DNA from 3 places in the Nonomuraea sp. NPDC049750 genome. Region 2 is predicted to be linked to each of the others. Evidence: riboswitches for the same ligand, from Rfam matches in the RefSeq annotation. Region 2 holds a riboswitch; each other region holds the start of a gene.

Region 1 (6,162 bases), on a different contig from region 2:
GTCGGCGGCGCCGGAGTGCTGCTGGCCAACCGGCGCTGAGCCTCAGCCCGGCAGGGAGCTGGTCCACGGCACCCCCGCGCGGGTCTCCGGGGTCTCGATGCGGAAGCGGGGCAGGGACTCGGGGAAGTTCTCCCTGATGTAGGTCACGAGATGTTCGCGTACGTCGCACTTGAGGTCCCAGGCGGAGGGCGAGTCGGCGGCGCTCATCAGCGCCCGCAGCTCGACCAGCCCGTTCGGCAGCACGTCGGTGACCTGGAGCGTCCAGTCCTTCTGATCCCACAGGGGGCTCTCCTGGATGAACCGGTAGAGCTCTTCGCGCAGCTTGCCGATCGGTATCGACCAGTCGACGCGCAGGAACACCACGGCGAGGACCTGGCTGCCGTGCCTGGTCCAGTTCTCGAACGGGTTCTGGGTGAAGTAGGACACGGGCAGGACCAGACGCCGCTCGTCCCACAGGCGTACCACCACGTAGGTGAGCGTGAGCTCCTCGATCCGGCCCCACTCGTCGTTGACCACGACCACGTCGTCGAGGCGGAGCGCGTCGCTGAAGGCGAGCTGGAGCCCGGCCAGCATGTTGCCGATGGTGGGCTGGGCGGCGATACCGACGATGGCGCCGGCGATGCCCGCCGAGGCGAGCAGCCCGGCGCCCAGGGCGCGGACCTGCGGGAAGGAGAAGAGCATGGTGCCGATCGCCAGGACGACGATGGTCACGGCGGCGACGCGGCGGACCAGCCCGATCTGGGTCATGATCCGCCGTGCCCGGCGATTGCGCTCCCCCTTGACGAGGACCAGCCGGTCCAGGACGACGTCGGTGAGGGCATAACTGGCCTGCACGATCAGCCAGGTGACGCAGGCGATGGTGACCAGGCCGAGCACGCGGTCGATCGTGCCGCCGAGCTCGCGTTGGCGGACGCTCTCGCCGATCATCCCCGGCGAGAACACCAGGTTGGTCGCCACCACGACCCCCACGGAGTACGCCGCCCAGGTGCAGTGCTCCACCAGGTGCCGGGCGAGCGCCCATTTGCGGCCCGCCCTGACCAGCAGCCTCCTGACCACCTCCACCACGAGAATGGCGCCCGCCACCGAGATGGCGAGAATGAGCCAGTCGGTCGGCGACTGCACGTTCATGCCCCCTATGTCTTAAAAGGTCTCGTCAAATGTCACATTGCCCTCAACAGCCACTTGGTATGCGGAGACACGCCGTTCGAAGAAGTTGGCCAGCTCCTGGACGTCCTGCAGCTCCATGAACCCGAACGGATTGGCCGTGCCGTATCTCTGCGGCATCCCGAGCCGAGCCAGCCGCTGGTCGGCGACATATTGAAGGTAGTCGCGCATCTGCTCGACGCTCATGCCGGGCATGCCGTCGCCGCACAGATCGCGGGCGAAGGCCAACTCGGCGGCGACGGCCTCCTCGATCATGCGGGTGACCTGCTCCCCCAGCTTGTCGTCGAACAGCTCGGGCTCCTCGGCCCGCACGGTGTCGACGACGCTGAAGGCGAACTCCATGTGCATGGACTCATCACGGAACACCCAGTTGGTGCCGGTGGCCAGCCCGCCGAGCAGGCCCCGAGACCGGAACCAGTATACGTAGGCGAACGCTCCGTAGAAGAAGAGCCCTTCGATGCAGGCGGCGAAGCAGATCAGGTTGAGCAGGAACTGCCGCCGCTCGTCCGCGTTCTCCAGCTGCCGCAGGCCGTTGATCGAGTCGATCCACCGGAAGCAGAAGTCCGCCTTGTCCCTGATGGACGGGATGTGCTCGACGGCGGCGAACGCCTTGACCCGTTCCTCCAGGTCAGGCAGGTACGTATCGAGCAGCGTCAGGTAGAACTGCACGTGCACGGCCTCCTCGAACAGCTGCCTGCTGAGGTACAGGCGCGCTTCGGGGGCGTTGACGTGCTGATAGAGGTTGAGCACGAGGTTGTTGGCCACGATGGAGTCGCCGGTGGCGAAGAAGGCGACCAGCCGGTTGATCAGGTGGCGTTCCTGCGGCGTCATCCTGGCCAGGTCGGCGAGGTCGGAGTGCAGGTCCACCTCCTCGACGGTCCAGGTGTTGCGGATCGCGGCGCGATAACGCTCGTAGAAGTCCGGGTAACGCATGGGACGCAGGGTCAGGTCCATGCCGGGGTCGAGCAGCATTGGGGGTCTCCGTTCGAGGGGGCTGCTACTGGCAGGCTTCGCAGGTTTCCGGGTTCTCCAAGGAGCAGGCGACGGCGTCGAGCGCGATCGTCGTCTGCGCGGTCGTGGTCTGGGCGATCGTCGTCTGGGCGATCCGGGTGGCCGGGCGCGAGCGCAGGTAGTAGGTGGTCTTCAGGCCCTGCTTCCAGGCATAGGCGTACATCGACGACAGCTTGCCGATCGTCGGGCTGGCCATGAACAGGTTGAGCGACTGCGACTGGTCGATGTACGGCTGACGTGCCGCGGCCAGGTCGATGAGCGCCTTCTGCGGCAGCTCCCAGGCCGTCCGGTACAAGGTCTTGAGGTCGTCGGGGATGCCCGCGATCTCCTGGACCGAGCCGTCCGCCCGCTTGAGGTCGTCGCGCATCCGCTGCGTCCACAACCCGCGAGCCTGCAGGTCGGCCACCAGGTAGCGGTTGACCTGGAGGAACTCCCCCGACAGCGTCTCGCGCTTGAACACGTTGGACACCTGTGGCTCGATGCACTCGTAGCACCCGGCGATGGAGGCGATGGTCGCGGTCGGGGCGATGGCGACCATCAGCGAGTTGCGCAGCCCGGTCGTGGCGATCTTCGCGCGCAGCTCGGCCCAGCGCGGCGACGCGGCGGCGCCGTAGTGGTCGGGGTGCAGGACGCCGCCCGCCGCCCTGGTCTCCTCGTACGACGGATGCCGGCCGCGCTCGACGGCCAGGTCGGCGGAGGTGTCGTAGGCGGCCAGGGCGATCTCCTCGGCGACGCGGGTCGACAGCCCCAGCGCCTCGGGCGAGTCGAACGGCAGCCGGAGCGCGAAGAAGACGTCGGCCAGGCCCATCACGCCGAGCCCGATCGGCCGCCAGCGCTTGTTGGCCGCCTCGGCCTCAGTGGTCGGGTAGAAGCCCAGGTCGATGGTCCGGTCCAGGAAACGTACGGCCGTACGGACGGTCGTGCGCAGCCGGGCCCAGTCGACGCCTTCGCCGGTCAGGTGGGCGGCGAGGTTGATCGAGCCGAGGTTGCATACCGCCGTCTCGCCGTCGCTGGTGACCTCGAGGATCTCGGTGCACAGGTTGGACAGGTGGATGACGTTCTCGGGCCGGGCCGTCTGGTTGGAGGTGCGGTTGGCGGCGTCCTTGAACGTCATCCAGCCGTTGCCGGTCTGGGCGAGGGTGCGCATCATCCGGCCGTAGAGGGTCCGGGCGGGCAGTTGCCGGGTGTAGCGGCCGTCGGCCTCGTAGGCGCGGTAGGCGCGGGTGAACGCCTCGCCGTACAGGTCGGTGAGGTCGGGGACCTCCTTGGGGTCGAACAGCGACCAGACCTCGTCGGCCTCCACCCGCCGCATGAACTCGTCCGGCACCCAGTTGGCCAGGTTGAGGTTGTGCGTACGCCGGGCGTCCTCGCCCGTGTTGTCGCGCAGCTCCAGGAACTCCTCGATATCGGCGTGCCAGGTCTCCAGGTAGACACAGGCCGCGCCCTTGCGGCGACCGCCCTGGTTGACGGCGGCGACGGAGGAGTCGAGCGTACGCAGCCAGGGCACGATGCCGTTGGAGTGCCCGTTGGTGCCCTTGATGAGGGATCCACGCGAGCGCACCCGGGTCCACGCGATGCCGATGCCCCCGGCGTACTTCGACAGCCTGGCCACCTGCCCGTAGCGGTCGTAGATCGACTCCAGCTCGTCGCGCGGCGAGTCGAGCAGGAAGCACGACGACAGCTGCGGCCGGCGCGAACCGGAGTTGAACAGCGTCGGTGAGCTCGGCAGGTACGACAGTGTGGACATGAGGCCGTACAGCTCGGCGGCCTCGGCGACCGTCTCCGACAGCCCGCAGGCCACGCGGAGCAGGAAGTGCTGCGGCCGTTCGAGCACGGTCCGCGACCGCGGGTGCCGCAGCAGGTAGCGGTCGTAGACCGTACGCAACCCGAAGTACTCGAAGCGGTCGTCCGCGTCGCCGGAGACGAGCGCGTCGAGCTCGGCGGCGTGCGCGCCGACGAAGGCGGCGAGCGAGTCCTGGATCAGCCCGGCGGCGTGGCTGGCGGCGATGGACTCGGAAAAGGTCCGCACGCCGTGCCCGGCCGCCTCGTCGGCGATCTCCTCGGCCAGGAGCCGGGCGGCGATCCGGGAGTTGGCCGGATCGGTGATCACCCGGGCGGCGGCCTCCTCGATCGCCAGCCGCCGATCGGCGCTTTTGGCGGTGGCCGACTGCCGATCGACCGTCGCCGACTGCCGGCCGACGGTGGCCGGCTGCTGGTCGACCGTGGCCGGCTGGTGATCGACCGTGGCCGGCTGGTGATCGACCGTGGCCGGCTGGTGATCGGCCTCAATGATCTGCGTCACGTGCTCTCTCCTCGCGAGCTCATCCCCGTGAGGGCGCGTGAGAGCACGACGGCCCCTGGACTCCCCGGCCGCCGACGCCCCCGGCCCTCCCTCGAGGCCATGGACACTTCGATGGGCAGAGCCGGCTGGCTCCCCCAACGTCACCGGCAGGTCTTCGGGCTCGCGGGCATGGTCGATAGTTCCTACTGGCCGTCGCTTCCCGGAAAGGTCCAGTGCTCGTGACGGCGGTCGTTCCCGCTCACCGCTGCGGGGCAGCCCCGGAATCGCACCGGGTTCCCTTTTGCTCCGCCCCGAGGGGCGAACCAGCGACGAGCAGAATCCTACATCTAGTGGCCCTTGGCGCAACTACCCCAGCATGTTGTGTCAGCGGTGTCGAGCATGCCCAGATCGCGGAGCACGGCCCTGGTCCTGCCGATCTCCGAGGCCAGCCATTGTTCGAAGTCGTCGCCGCTGAGCGGGATCGAGGTCCATCCCTCCGCCCGGCAGGCCGCCCGCCAGGAGGCGGACTCCGTGACCTCGTCGCAGAGCCGGATGGCGACGGCCTTGCCGTCCTCGGACATCCCCTCGGGCCCCACGGCCGCGCACCAGTCGGCGAAGTCGACCCGCACGCCGCACTCCAGCAGGCTCGGCGCCTCCACGCCGTCCACCCGGCGCGCGCTGGAGACGGCCAGCACCCTGACCTGGCCCTTGCCGATGGCACGGCGCCAGTCCGCGAGCGTGCCGGTCGCCGCGGCGGCCTTGCCACCGAGAAGCGCGGCCGCGGCCTCCACGCTGCCGGGAAAGCCGGTGTAGTCGACCTGCCGGGTGTCGGCGCCGAGGCCCTTGGCGATCAGCCCGAACAGCAGGTGGTCGGGCTCGCCCTGCGGTCCGCCCGTCAGCGGTGTGCGGTCGGGGTGGGCCACCAGCTGCGCGCCGAACTGGTCGAAGGTGGTGAACTTGGAGTGAGCGGGCACCACCACCACCTCGATCTGGCCGGTGAGCCGGGCCAGCGGCGTGGCGGTGTCGAGCAGCGACAGCCCGTTGTTGAGCTCGGTCGCGGCCAGCGCGGGCAACCCGGTGACGGTGATCCGGGTGACGGGCGGCGTGCCGGAGACCGGGAAACCGGCGTCGCGGGCGGTTTTGACGAGCGCCTTGGCGACGCGGGCCCAGCGTCCGGCGCCGGGGACGATCGCGAACCGGCCCGAGAGGCCGGCCGCGTTGACGGCGCGTCCGCCGAGGCTCCCCTCCGTGCCACATCCTGTCGCGCAGGCCGCCACCGCCAGGCCGAGCGCGAAGAACCCCCGTCGGCGCATGGCGTCCTCCCCTCGCACCCCATAACTACCCCAGGTCACTGACACTTAACGCACTGTTACACATCAGGGTTGTCATTATCAGGGATCACGAAAAGTCGGGAAGAACTATGAAGTTTTCTCGCCCACACCGACGAGCAGGTACGACGGCAGCGAGGGCTCGCTGACCAGCCTGGGCCGATCGGGACGCCAGTCGGGGGCGTGCACCAGGCCCGGCTCGACCAGCTCGAAGTCCCCGAAGAACGCCCGGATCTCCCTCGGCGTCCGGTCGGTGCCGGCCCCTGCCGACGTGGGCCGGTGGAGGGGCGTGGCGCCCTCGTCGAAACGTCCCCGCGAGGTCGCGTGGGTGAGCACCAGGTAGCTGCCGGGCGCCACCGCCTCGCGCAGCCTGGTCAC
Region 2 (6,162 bases):
GAGGCGCGGCAGCTGTTCGAGCTGGAGAGTCGCTTCGCCAAGCACGACGCCTTCCCGGCCGACCCCGGGCGCGACACCGAGGCCAAGATGGTGGAGTTCCTCAAGGCCGCCCGCGACATGCGGCAGAAGCCGCTGGTGATCGCGCACCACGCGGCGCGGTCGGCGACCGGGCTCGGCGTGTGGGGGCAGGACACTCCGCGCGAGTTCCGCAACGGCAACAACACCGCCCCCGACGTGTACGTGGGATTCGAGGGCGCCCCCGGGCACCAGGCCGGCCCGCTGAACGGCGGCGCCCGCGGCGGGTACGGCAACCACCCCACCTACGGCGGCTTCGACCAGATGACCGCGCGGGTCGGCGGCCTGTGGGACTCGCTGCTGGGCGAGGGCCGGCACTGGTGGATCACGGCCACCTCCGACTCGCACGTGCACTGGACCCGCGGCGGCTCGGACTTCTGGCCGGGCGAGTACAGCAAGACGTACGTGATGGCCCGCCAGGACTACGGCGACATCATGGACGCCCTGCGCAACGGCCGCATCTTCGTCGCCACCGGCGACCTGATCACCGCTCTCGACGTCACCGCCGGCAACCAGGGCCGCCAGGCCACCGTCGGCGAGACGCTGGTGGTCAACCGGCGCAACCGCACCGACGTCGAGGCCGAGATCCGGTTCCGGCCGCTGGAGGGCAAGAACGGCAACGGCGACCGCCCGGAGGTGCGGCGCGTCGACCTCATCACCGGACAGGTGAGCGGCGTGAGCGCCAACCTGGACGCCGACACCAACCCCACCACCAAGGTCGTGGCGCGCTTCGGGCCGGGCGACTGGCGCCGGCAGGGCCGGGACTATGTCATCCGGCACACGCTGCGCGATGTGCAGGCCGACAGCTACCTGCGGGTACGCGGCACCAGCACCGACGAGATGGAGCCGGCGGCCGACGGCAAGGAGAGCCCGTGGCAGGACCTGTGGTTCTACTCCAATCCCGTCTTCATCCGCGTCCGCTAGCCCGCCGGCCTTGGGCGGTCCCGCGTACCACGCGCGGCCGCCCTCTCTCCGCGCCAAGCGTGGCGCCGGGGGTCTTTCAGCTGGGGGTCTTTCCAACGGTGCGGGGCCGGGTTACGTTCGCGTTCGGCGAGCCTCGGGGATCGTCTGCCTTCCCGTTCCTGTCCTACAGGGGAATCCGAATGCGCAGAGTCATCACCATCCTGGCCACCGCGCTCTCCTTGACCATCGCCATGGCCGTGCCCGCCACCGCCGGCGGCCTGGACGACGTCTTCGCCAAGCTGCTGGTCAAGCAGGTCAAGGGGACGAACGTCGCCAAGCACCTGCAAGCCCTGCAGGACATCGCCACCGCCCATGGCGGCATCCGCGCGACCGGCACCAGCGGCTACGGCGCCTCCCGCGACTACGTGGCGAACAAGCTGCGCAAGGCCGGTTACAAGGTCACGCTGCAACCGATCAACTACGTCAAGAGCTGGGCCGAGAACAGCCCGCCGACGCTGGCGCTCACCGCGCCGAGCGCGAAGACGTACGTACCGAACGAGGACTTCTTCACCTTCCAGCCCTCCCCCTCGGGCGAGGTGACCGCGCAGGTCCAGGGCGTGGACCTCACGCTGCCACCCACTCCCACGCCGACCTCGACCAGCGGCTGCGAAGCGGCGGACTTCGCCGGGTTCGTGGCCGGCCGTATCGCGCTCGTCCAGCGCGGCACCTGCCCGTTCGTCACGAAGGTGCAGAACGCGGCCGCGGCGGGTGCGACCGGGCTCATCATCTTCAACGAGGGTCAGCCGGGTCGTACCGACGCGTTCCCGCTGGACATCGGCGAGTGGCGGGGCGGGATCCCCATGGTGTTCGCCGACTTCGCCGTGGGCAACGAACTCGCGAACACGCCGGGCGCGACCGTACACCTCAAGGTCGACGCCAACCTCGTGCTCGGCAGCACGGACAACGTGATCGCCGAGACCCGCTTCGGCGACCCGCGCGACGTCGTCATGGTGGGCGCGCATCTCGACAGCGTGACGGCGGGGCCCGGCATCAACGACAACGGCTCGGGCAGCGCGGCGATCCTGGAGGTCGCCGAGGAGATGGCGCTCTACCCGGTCAAGAACAAGGTCCGCTTCGCCTTCTGGGCCGCCGAGGAGATCGGGCTGCTCGGTTCCGATCAGTACGTCGGGTCGTTGTCGCAGGCGCAGCGGGACCGCGTCCGGGTGTACCTGAACTTCGACATGGTGGCCACGCCGAACTACGCCTACAAGCTGTACGACGGGGACGACTCCGACAACGTCGGCTCCCCCGCCGGTCCGCCCGGTTCCGCCGAGATCGAGAAGCAGCTGGCGGCGTTCTACGGCTCGCGCGGCCTGCCCACGGTGGGCACGGACTTCGACGGGCGCTCGGACTACGGGCCGTTCATCGCGGTCGGGATCCCGGCCGGCGGCATCTTCACCGGCGCCGAGGGGATCAAGACGGCCGCGGAGGCGGCGCTGTTCGGCGGGACTGCCGGGGTCGCCTACGACGCCTGCTACCACCAGGCGTGCGACACCATCGCCAACATCAACGCCACGGCGCTGGACGTGGACGCGGACGCCATCGCCGACTCCGTCGCGCGATACGCGTTCAACCTCCGCTCCATCCCGCCGCGAGTGGCACCCGCGACCAGCCGTGCGCGCTTCACACCGTCAACGTCCGGCTTCCTCGATGTGTTGACGCGAACGGGAGGAAAGGATACGTTCCGGTAGATTTCACGGTTGTCCAAGGGAAATCCGGTGAGATGCCGGTGCGGACGCGCCACTGTATCCGGGACGTAGATCCCGGGAGCCAGGTCGCTTGGGCCTCCGTGACCTCATTTGTTGGGACGCGTCATCCCTGAGGAGGCACTGATGAGTGGTCTGTCCGCTCCTACCGTCATTCCGTTCCCCCGTCTGCGGCTGTGGTTGCTGGCCGTACCGGTACTGCTGCTGGTCGCCTACCTGGTGCTGATGGACAACGGCGCCATCTCGCAGACGGGTGCGTACCTGCACGAACTCATGCACGACGGGCGTCACCTGCTCGGCGTGCCCTGCCACTAGACCCAGGCATGGTACGCACCCTGCTGGTCAGGGGCCTGCTTCTGGGCCTGCTGGCCGGATTGATCGCGGGCGGCTTCGCCTTCGCCTTCGGGGAACCGCAGGTGGACAGTGCGATCGCACTGGAACAGGCGCACGCCGCGCAGGAACCTGGCCATGACCACGGCGAGGAGGAACTGGTCAGCAGGCCGGGCCAGAAGGCCGGGCTCTTCCTCGCCACCGGCCTGTACGGGCTGGCCGTGGGAGGGGTCTTCGCCCTGGTGTACGCGGGTCTGCGGGGCCGGGTCGGTCCACGGTCGGAGGGCGGGCTGGCGCTCGCCGCCGCCGGGTCGGCGTTCGGGGCGGTGATCCTCGTACCGTTCGTGAAATATCCGGCCAATCCGCCGGCTGTCGGAGACCCGGAAACGATCAACAGCCGGACCGCCCTCTATGTCGTGATGATCCTTGTCGGCCTGGCCGCGATCGCGATCGCGGTGGCGACCGCGCGCCGGGTGACCGCCGGGCCTTGGGCGCGGTGGGTCGCGGCCGGGGTCGCGTACCTGGTCCCGGTGGTCGCCGCGTGGCTGCTGCTGCCGACCGTGGACGAGGTGCCCGAGGGCTTTCCTGCCACGTTGCTGTGGCAGTTCAGGCTCGTGTCGTTAGGGACGCAGCTCGTTTTCTGGACGGCCTTCGGTGTGCTGTTCGGGTGGGTGAGCGACAGGGCGGCGCGGCGGGGGGCCGTACCCGCGACCGCCGCCTCGCCGGGCTGAGCCGGCGTGCTGTTCGTCCGGCACGCCAGCACGCCGGGGATGCGGACCGCCTGCTTTCCCGGGGCGGATGAGGACGCCGACCCGTCGAGCCTGGCCAGGGCACACGGCTTGGCCAGGGCACACGGCTTGGCTTCGGTGGTGGCCGACTCGATGGCTGTCGGCTCGGCGGCGACCGGCTCGGCAGTGACCGGCTCGGCGGCGGGCGGCTCGGCGGCGGTCGACTCGGTGGCGTGGGTCGCTCCCGGTGCCGCGGCGCGGCAGACCGCCGCCGCGCTCGGCCGGGAAGCGTGCGTGGTCGCCGCGCTCGCGGAGGCCGATCACGGCCGGTGGCGCGGCCTGCCGTACGGACGGGTCGCGCGGGAGGAGCCGGACGCGCTGGCGAGCTGGCTGGCGGATCCGGACGCGGCGCCGCACGGCGGGGAGAGCCTGACCGTGCTGGCGGCGCGGGTGGCCGACTGGCTCGACTCGGTGCGCGGGGAGCCCGAGGCGGTCGCCGTCTGCGACGCGGGCGCCATCCGGGCGGCCCTCGGCCATGCGCTGGGACTGGACCCAGTGCACTCCGCCCGTTTCGATCTCGCGCCGCTGTCCGTCACTGAGCTGACCGTCACGCGAGGCGGCTGGCGGGTCGCCCACGTCAACCGGAAGATCCTTTCTTGAACGTACGGAAGGTCCTGTCTTGATCGTCTCGTATCCGTTCAGCGCCGTCGTCGGGCTCGACGACCTGAAGCTGGCGCTGGTGCTCAACGCCGTCTCGCCACGGGTGGGCGGTGTGCTGGTACGGGGTGAGAAGGGCACCGCCAAGTCCACCATCGTGCGCGCGCTGGCCGCCCAGCTGCCCCCGGTGAACGTGGTGCCGGGCTGCCGGTTCGCCTGCGATCCGGCCGCGCCCGACGCCGAGTGCCCGGACGGCCCGCACGAGCCGGACGCCCAAGGGCTTCGCCGTCCGGCCGCGTTGGTGGAGCTGCCGGTCGGCGCGTCGGAGGACCGCCTGGCCGGCTCACTCGATGTGGAGCGGGCGCTGACGGAGGGGGTGAAGGCGTTCGAGCCGGGCCTGCTGGCGGCCGCGCACCGCGGCGTCCTGTACGTGGACGAGGTGAACCTGCTGCACGACCACCTGGTCGACCTGCTGCTGGACGCGGCGGCCCTGGGGACCTGCTACGTGGAACGGGAGTCGGTCTCGGTCCGGCATCCGGCCCGGTTCCTGCTGGTCGGGACCATGAACCCGGAGGAGGGTGAGCTGCGTCCGCAGTTGCTGGACAGGTTCGGGCTGACGGTGCAGGTGAAGGCGTCCAGGGATCCGGTGGAGCGCGCCGAGGTGGTACGGCGCCGGCTGGCCTTCGACGCGGACGCCGAGAAGTTCGCGGCCAGGTGGGCGGCCGAGGAATCGGCGCTGGCGACCAGGATCGCCCAGGCCCGCGGCCGGGTGTCCGGCGTGCGGCTGCCCGACGCGCGGCTGCGGCAGATCGCGACGGTGTGCGCGGCGTTCGAGGTCGACGGATTGCGGGCCGACCTGGTCACGGCGAACGCCGCCATCGCCCATGCCGCCTGGCATGGGCGCGAGGCGGTGACGACCGAGGATGTACGGGCGGCGGCCCGCCTGTCGCTGCCGCATCGGCGGCGGCGCGACCCCTTCGACGCGCCGGGACTGGACGAGTCGCTGCTCGACGAGCTGCTGGAGAGCACGTCGGAGGATGAGGATCCGGACGATCCGGAGGGTCCCGGTGGCGGGGGTCCTGACGCCTCCGGGCCTCCTGACGTCTCCGGGGCTGCTGACCATTCCGGGCCTGGGGAGGACGGCCGCCCGGCGAGCGCCGCGCCACCGGCGGGTGACGGCGAAACACCGATGCGCGATCAGCCGACCGGTCCCTCCGACGGCGGGACGATGGATGATGGCCGCGTCCCGAACGACGGCCGCGTGCCGAACCACGGCTGGATGCCGAATTTCGGCTGGATGCCGGATGGCAGGGGGTCGGCGAAGCAGTCGGCCGAGGCTGGGCAGCCACCGGACGCCGGGGGCACACGCGAGCAGGAGCCGCCGGGCCGGGTGGCCGGGCTGGCGGCGCCGTACAGGGTGCCGTTGCTTCAGGTGCCCGGGATCGGCGAGGGCGTGGCGGGGCGGCGCTCGCGCTCGCGCACCACACGCGGCCGGGCCACCGCCGCACGCCGCCCCGGCGGACGGGTCCGCGATCTCCACGTGATGGCGACGATGCTGGCGGCGGCGCCGTACCAGGTGACGCGCGGGCGCACCGGTCCCGGGCTGGTGCTGCGCCAGGACGACCTGCGCGAGGTAGTGCGCGAGGGCAGGGAGGGCAACCTCGTGCTGTTCGTGGTGGACGCCAGTGGCTCGATGGCGGCTC
Region 3 (6,162 bases), on a different contig from region 2:
GCCACGGCGCTCGTCTGTGACGTGTCGGACGAGAAGCAGGTGGCCGAGGCGATCGGCGACCTGGTCACCTCGTTCGGCCGCCTGGACGTCGTCCACTCCAACGCGGCCGCGCTCGACCCCGGCACCTACGGCCGTGACCGCGACCTTGAGGACCTCGACGTCGCCGTCTGGGACCGCACGATGGCGGTGAACCTGCGTGGCTGCCTGCTCATGGTCAAGCACGCGGCCCCCGTGATGGCCGAGGGCGGCGCGTTCGTCGTCACTTCGTCGGTCTCCGGCCTGCTGGGCGACGTCGCGCACGTCGCGTACGGCACCTCGAAGGCGGCGCTGACCGGTTTCGTGCGCTACGTGGCCACCAAGTACGGCTCGCGCGGCATCCGCTGCAACGCCGTCGCGCCCGCGCTGGTCCTGACCGACGCGGCCGCGCAGGCCCTCGGCCGGGAGCGGCTGGCCGACAAGGCGGCCGAACGGCTGCTGCCCTGGGCCTGCACCCCGGACGACGTGGCCGACCTCGTCGCCTTCCTCGCCTCGGGTGAGTCGCGGTGCATCACGGGACAGACCATCGTCATCGACTCCGGCACGATGGCCCACCGCCCTGAACACGCCCTGCGCCAATGGCGCGACGCGGCGGGGTGATGCTGGTGCGGTGACCACCGGGATTCCCCTGGGGTGGTTCGTCACACGACCGTCTCGATCCCAGTGACGGTCTGTCGTGCTTGGGGTCCTTGTGGGGGAGGCCCTTGCGGGGTGCGGAGGAAGTCGGTCCGTGGTGGTTGGGGTCCTTTCAGGGATGCCCCTGCGGGGGAGCGGAGGAAGGCGGTCCGTGTGGCAGGGAGCCCGTGGAGGGACACTCCTGCGGGGGAGTGGAAGACCGGATGCCCGCAGAACATTCCTAGGAACCGCATTAAGGTTGTGGCGGATCAAGGGGGATGAATGGAGCCGGTGTCGGTCGGGTTGGTCGGGGCGGGGCCGTGGGCGGAGCGCGCGCATGCGCCCATGCTGGTCAACAGTCCGCATCTCCGGTTCGCCGGCGTGTGGGCCCGGCGCCCGGAGGCTGCCGCCCGGCTGGGGGCGCCGGTGTTCGAGCGGGTCGAGGAGTTGTTCGAGGCGTGCGAGGCCGTGGCGTTCTGCGTGCCGCCGGGCGTACAGGCCGAATTGGGGGTGCGCGCGGCGAAGGCCGGGAAGGCGCTGTTGCTGGAGAAGCCGCTCGCCGACTCGCTGGAGAACGCGCGGCGGCTCGCCGACGCCGTGCGTGAGGCCGGTGTGGCCTCCCAGATGGTGCTCAGCATGCGTTATATGAAGCAGGTCAGGGAGTTTCTGGCGCGCTGCGCGGAAATCGAGGCGTTCGGCGGTCACGCCGCGAACATCTCCAATGTCCTGCTGGGCGGCCACCTCTTCGGCACCCCGTGGCGGCTCGAGCGCGGGGCGCTCCTGGACGTCGGGCCGCACGTGATCGACCTGCTCGACGCCGCGCTCGGCCGGGTGACCGGCGTGCGCGCGCACGGCAACCCGCTCGGCTGGACCGGACTGCTGCTCGATCACGAGGGCGGCGCGGCCAGCGAGGCGTCGCTGTGCATGGCCGCCGCCGGTGACCTGCCGCCGGCCAGCGTCGCGGTGTTCGGCAGGACGGGCAGCGTGACGCTGATGCCCAGTGATGACGACGATCCGTTCGAGACCATCGCCGAGGAGTTCGCGCGGACCGTACGCCAGGGCGGCGGGCACCCGCTGGACGCGGCCCACGGGCTCAGGTTGCAAGAGATCATCGCCGAGGCGGAAGCCCAATTGGGCACCCCTTGACTTAACGCCCATCTGGCGCATTGATAGCGTCTGTCCGACGCGCAGAGTTGCAGCGAAGTCCGGTGCGAGTCCGGCGCTGTCCCGCAACTGTCATAGCCAGGTCGCCTGCCTCCGCGCTGACGTCATCAACCCTCGTGGAAAAGGGTGATCCGTCGCTCTCCAGCGGGTCTCTCGGTTCCGACAGTGTGAAAGGACTTCTCGTGAGGCCCGTACGCACGGCCTTCGCGGGCGCGCTGCTGGGAACGCTCGTTCTGGCCGGATGTGGTCAGACCAGCACTACCACCACCCCGTCCCCCGCGAGCCCCACCGGTACGACCGGCTCGACCAGCTCCGCCGCCTTCCCCGTGACGGTCGAGGCGGGCAACGGCAAGGTCGGCATCGCCAAAAAGCCGGAGCGGATCGTCTCGCTCTCCGCCAGCCACACCGAGACGCTCTTCGCCATCGGCGCGGGCCCCCAGGTCATCGCGGTGGACGACCAGTCCAACTACCCGGCCGGCGTCCCCAAGACCGACCTGTCCGGCTTCAAGCCGAACGTCGAGGCCATCGTCGCCCAGAAGCCCGACCTGGTGATCGTCTCCAACGACATCGACGGCATCGTCGCCAAGCTGGGCAAGGTGAACGTGCCCGTCCTCCTGGAGCCCGCCGCCACCAAGCTCGACGAGGCGTACGACGAGATCACCGACCTCGGCGCCGCCACCGGCAACACCGAAAAGGCCGGACAAGTCGTGACAGGCATGAAGACATCCCTCGACAAGCTCTCGGCGAACGCCCCCAAGAACAAGAAGCTCACCTACTACCACGAACTCGACCAGACCCCCTACGCGGCGACGTCCAGCACGTTCATCGGGCAGATCTACGCCATGTTCGGCCTCACCAACATCGCCGACAAGGCGCCGGACCCGGCGGGCGGCTACCCCAAGCTGTCGGCGGAGTTCGTCGCCCAGGCCGACCCCGACCTGATCTTCCTGGCGGACGTGAAGTGCTGCCAGCAGAGCAAGGACACGCTGGCCAAGCGCCCCGGCTGGAAAGGACTGTCGGCGGTCAAGGGTGACCAGGTGATCCAGCTCGACGACGACATCGCCTCGCGCTGGGGCCCGCGGGTCGTGGACCTGGCGCAGACCATCAGCGACGCCGTCGGCAAGGCGGCCACCCGCCAGTGAGGTCCAGACCGATGTGGACGGCGGGCGCGCTGGCCGTGCTCGCCGTCTCCATGGTCGCCGGGCTGCTCGGCGGGGCCGCCGACATCTCACCGTGGCAGGTGGTGCTCCAGGTGCTCGACTGGCTGCCGTACGTACACGTGGACTCGGGGCTGGCCCCCGTGGAGCAAGGGCTGCTGTTCGAGCTGCGGCTGCCCAGGGTGCTGGTGGCGGCCGTGGTCGGCGGGCTGCTGGCCATCGCGGGGGCCGGCTACCAGGGGGTGTTCCGCAACCCGCTGGCCGACCCCTACCTGCTGGGCGCCGCAGCCGGAGCCGGGCTGACCACCACCGTGGTCATCGTGCTCGTGCCGACCCCTGCCGTCGGCATCCCGGTGGCCGCCTTCGCGGGGGCGGTCGGCGGGGTGTTCCTCGCGTACGTGCTCGGCAACACCGCCGGGCGCTCGGGCGGCACCGCCACGCTGGTGCTCGCCGGGGTGGCCGTCACCTCGTTCCTGACCGCGATCCAGACGTTCATCCAGCAGTTCAAGGTCGAGCAGTTGCAGCGCATCTACTCTTGGATCCTGGGCGACGTGGGCGGCGGATGGGACCAGTTCTGGCTGGTCCTGCCGTACGCCGCCGTCTCGGCCGTACTGCTGCTCGCGCACGGGCGGATGCTGGACGTGCTCTCGGTGGGGGACGAGGAGGCCACCAGCCTCGGCGTCCGCGCCGGGCGGGTACGGCTGGCGGTACTGCTCGCCGCCTCCCTGGCCACCGCGGCGGCAGTGGCGGTGAGCGGGCTCATCGGGTTCGTCGGCATCGTCATTCCGCACGTGGTCAGGCGGCTGGCGGGCGGCTCCTACCGGATCGTGCTACCGCTGTCGCTGATCGGCGGCGCCGCCTTCCTCGTGCTCGCCGACCTGGTCGCGCGCACCGTCATCGCCCCCGCCGAACTGCCCATCGGAGTGGTCACCATGTTCGTCGGCGCGCCGTTCTTCGTGGCGGTCCTGCGCATGACCCGGCAGACCGCCACATGACCGCCGCCACGTCCTGGCAGGCCGCCGCGTGACCGCCGACACGGCCCGGCCGGCCTGGATGATCGAGACGAGCGCCCTGTCCGTACGACTCGACGAGCGTGAGGTGCTCACCGAGGTCGACCTCTCGGTACGGCGCGGCGAATGGCTGGCGATCATCGGCCCGAACGGCGCCGGAAAGTCCACCCTGCTCAAAGCCGTCATGGGCGTCGTCGCCCACCGGGGCGACGTCACCGTCGGCGGCCGGGCCGCGAACACGCTCAGGCCCAGGGACCGGGCCAGGCTGGTCGCCTACGCCCCCCAGACGCCCTCGCTGCCTCCCGACATCACCGTGTACGACTACGCCCTGCTCGGCCGCACCCCGTACATCCCTTACCTCGGCAGCGAGAGCCGCCACGACAAAGAGGTCACCAGGTCCGTGCTCGAACGTCTCGACCTCACCGAGTTCGCCACGCGCCGGCTGGGGGAGCTGTCCGGCGGCGAACGCCAGCGGGTGGTCCTGGCCAGGGCACTGGCCCAGGAGGCGCCCGCGCTCCTGCTCGACGAGCCCACGACCGCGCTCGACCTCGGACACCAGCAGCAGGTACTGGAGCTGGTCGACCGGCTCAGGCTCGCCGACGAGCTGACCGTGGTGACGACGCTGCACGACCTGACCCTCGCCGGACAGTACGCCGACCGGCTCCTCCTGCTCGCCGGCGGCCGGGCCGTCGCCGCCGGGCAGCCGGGCCAGGTGCTCACGGAGGCACTGGTCGGCACCCACTTCGACGCCCGGGTCGAGATCGCGCCGGGTCCCGGAGGCCGGCCCGTCGTGCACCTGGTCAGGGGTGTCTCGTGAAAGTGGCGCCGGCCTATCGGGTCGAGGGCGTTGTCCTGAAGGGGGTCTCGTGGAGCTGACGTATCGGGTTGAGGACGGAGCGCGGCTCGGGTCGCTGCTGTGGGAGTTCGGGCCGGGGTGGCGGATGATCTCGTCGGCGCTTCTGGGCGGGGGGATCGGGGAGCGTACGTGGGTGCTGAACGCGCAGGTCGTGGCGGGCTACTCGCGGATGGACCCGGTCGAGCACCTGCTCGACCTCGGGCCTGACGGCAGCGGGGTGGGGATGATGACCGCCGCCTCGGTGGAGCGCTACGCGCGGGCGGTGGACGGCGGCGCGGAGGTCGTGGCGACGGTCGGGTTACGCGTCCCCACCTGGGCCGCCGCCCCCGAGGGCGCCACCGACCCCGAACTGGCCCCGATGCTCAGCACCCTCGCGCCGCCCGTGGGGACGATCAACCTGATGGCCGTGCTGCCGGTCGCGATGACCGACGCCGCCCTGGTCAACGCCGTGATGACGATGACGGAGGCCAAGTCCCAGGCGCTGATCGAAGCGGGCTTCCCGTGCACCGGCACCGCCTCGGACGCCCTGTGCCTGGCCGTACGCGCTGAGGGGCCGCAGGAGCTCTTCGGCGGCCCCCGCTCGACCTGGGGTGCCCGCCTGGCCCGCGCCGTCCACTCCGCCGTCCACCAGGGCGCGGCCTCCTGGCGGCCCCGGAGCTAGGACGATGGTCCCCTGGGGTGGTTCGTCTCACGACTGTCCCGATCCCCTGTGACGGTCTGCGGCGGCTGAGATCTTGTGGAGGAATACCCCCTTCGGGGGAGGGGGTGGGGGCGGTCTGTGGTGGTTGGAACCCCACGAGGGAATGTCCCCTCTGGGGAGCGGACTGTGGTAGTTGGCGTCCTTGCGGAGCGATACCCCCATCGGGGGATCCGGGGGCGGGGAAGAGCGGACGTCCGCGGTCGCCGGATCAGCGGGTGAGGCCGTAGTCCTCCTGGGCGCCGCGTTCCGTGACGCGGCCCGCGTCGAGGTCGGCGAGTACCGCTTCGCGGTCCCGCTCGTGCGGGGAGCCCATTCCGCCCCCGCCCGTCGTCTCCACCACGAACGCCTCACCCGCGGCGAACCGCACGTTGTTCACCTTCGACGCCAGTCGCTCGACCGTCCCGTCCAGGTGGCGCTTGAAGAAGCCGCCGACCCGTCCCGGCAGTCCGCCATCGCGACCCGGCGGGGCCAGGCGCAGCCGGTCGCCGCGCGTCGTGACGTGGCAATCCGCCAGGAACCGGTACACGGTCCGCGAGCCAAGCCCGCCGCGATGCCGTCCGGGGCCGCCGGAGTCGGGGATGGTCTCGATCGACTCCACGATCAGCGGGCAGCGGCTCTCCACCG

Evidence for each region. Region 2 has a riboswitch for cobalamin ahead of AB0J16_RS24320 (CbtB-domain containing protein). Riboswitches for the same ligand answer to the same signal wherever they lie in the genome.
Region 1: linked by a shared signal. The riboswitch ahead of AB0J16_RS59100 (ribonucleoside-diphosphate reductase subunit alpha) and the one ahead of AB0J16_RS24320 (CbtB-domain containing protein) in region 2 are both predicted to bind cobalamin.
Region 3: linked by a shared signal. The riboswitch ahead of AB0J16_RS43250 (ABC transporter substrate-binding protein) and the one ahead of AB0J16_RS24320 (CbtB-domain containing protein) in region 2 are both predicted to bind cobalamin.

Annotation. Positions count from the first base shown of each region.
Region 1 is NZ_JBFANB010000063.1:11,294-17,455, reverse strand. Features, by position in the region: gene AB0J16_RS59115 (EamA family transporter) at 1-39, shown strand, start outside; gene AB0J16_RS59110 (mechanosensitive ion channel domain-containing protein) at 43-1,128, opposite strand; gene AB0J16_RS59105 (ribonucleotide-diphosphate reductase subunit beta) at 1,141-2,136, opposite strand; gene AB0J16_RS59100 (ribonucleoside-diphosphate reductase subunit alpha) at 2,162-4,477, opposite strand; cobalamin riboswitch at 4,605-4,799, opposite strand; gene AB0J16_RS59095 (tripartite tricarboxylate transporter substrate-binding protein) at 4,804-5,769, opposite strand; gene AB0J16_RS59090 (SAM-dependent methyltransferase) at 5,875-6,162, opposite strand, start outside.
Region 2 is NZ_JBFANB010000009.1:100,493-106,654, reverse strand. Features, by position in the region: gene AB0J16_RS24330 (phosphoesterase) at 1-999, shown strand, start outside; gene AB0J16_RS24325 (M28 family metallopeptidase) at 1,179-2,729, shown strand; cobalamin riboswitch at 2,707-2,836, shown strand; gene AB0J16_RS24320 (CbtB-domain containing protein) at 2,871-3,059, shown strand; gene AB0J16_RS24315 (CbtA family protein) at 3,068-3,805, shown strand; gene AB0J16_RS24310 (histidine phosphatase family protein) at 3,812-4,462, shown strand; gene AB0J16_RS24305 (VWA domain-containing protein) at 4,482-6,162, shown strand, end outside.
Region 3 is NZ_JBFANB010000025.1:47,338-53,499, forward strand. Features, by position in the region: gene AB0J16_RS43240 (SDR family NAD(P)-dependent oxidoreductase) at 1-636, shown strand, start outside; gene AB0J16_RS43245 (Gfo/Idh/MocA family oxidoreductase) at 934-1,797, shown strand; cobalamin riboswitch at 1,805-1,925, shown strand; gene AB0J16_RS43250 (ABC transporter substrate-binding protein) at 1,998-2,957, shown strand; gene AB0J16_RS43255 (iron ABC transporter permease) at 2,969-3,967, shown strand; gene AB0J16_RS43260 (ABC transporter ATP-binding protein) at 3,996-4,799, shown strand; gene AB0J16_RS43265 (adenosylcobinamide amidohydrolase) at 4,849-5,499, shown strand; gene AB0J16_RS43270 (hydantoinase B/oxoprolinase family protein) at 5,747-6,162, opposite strand, start outside.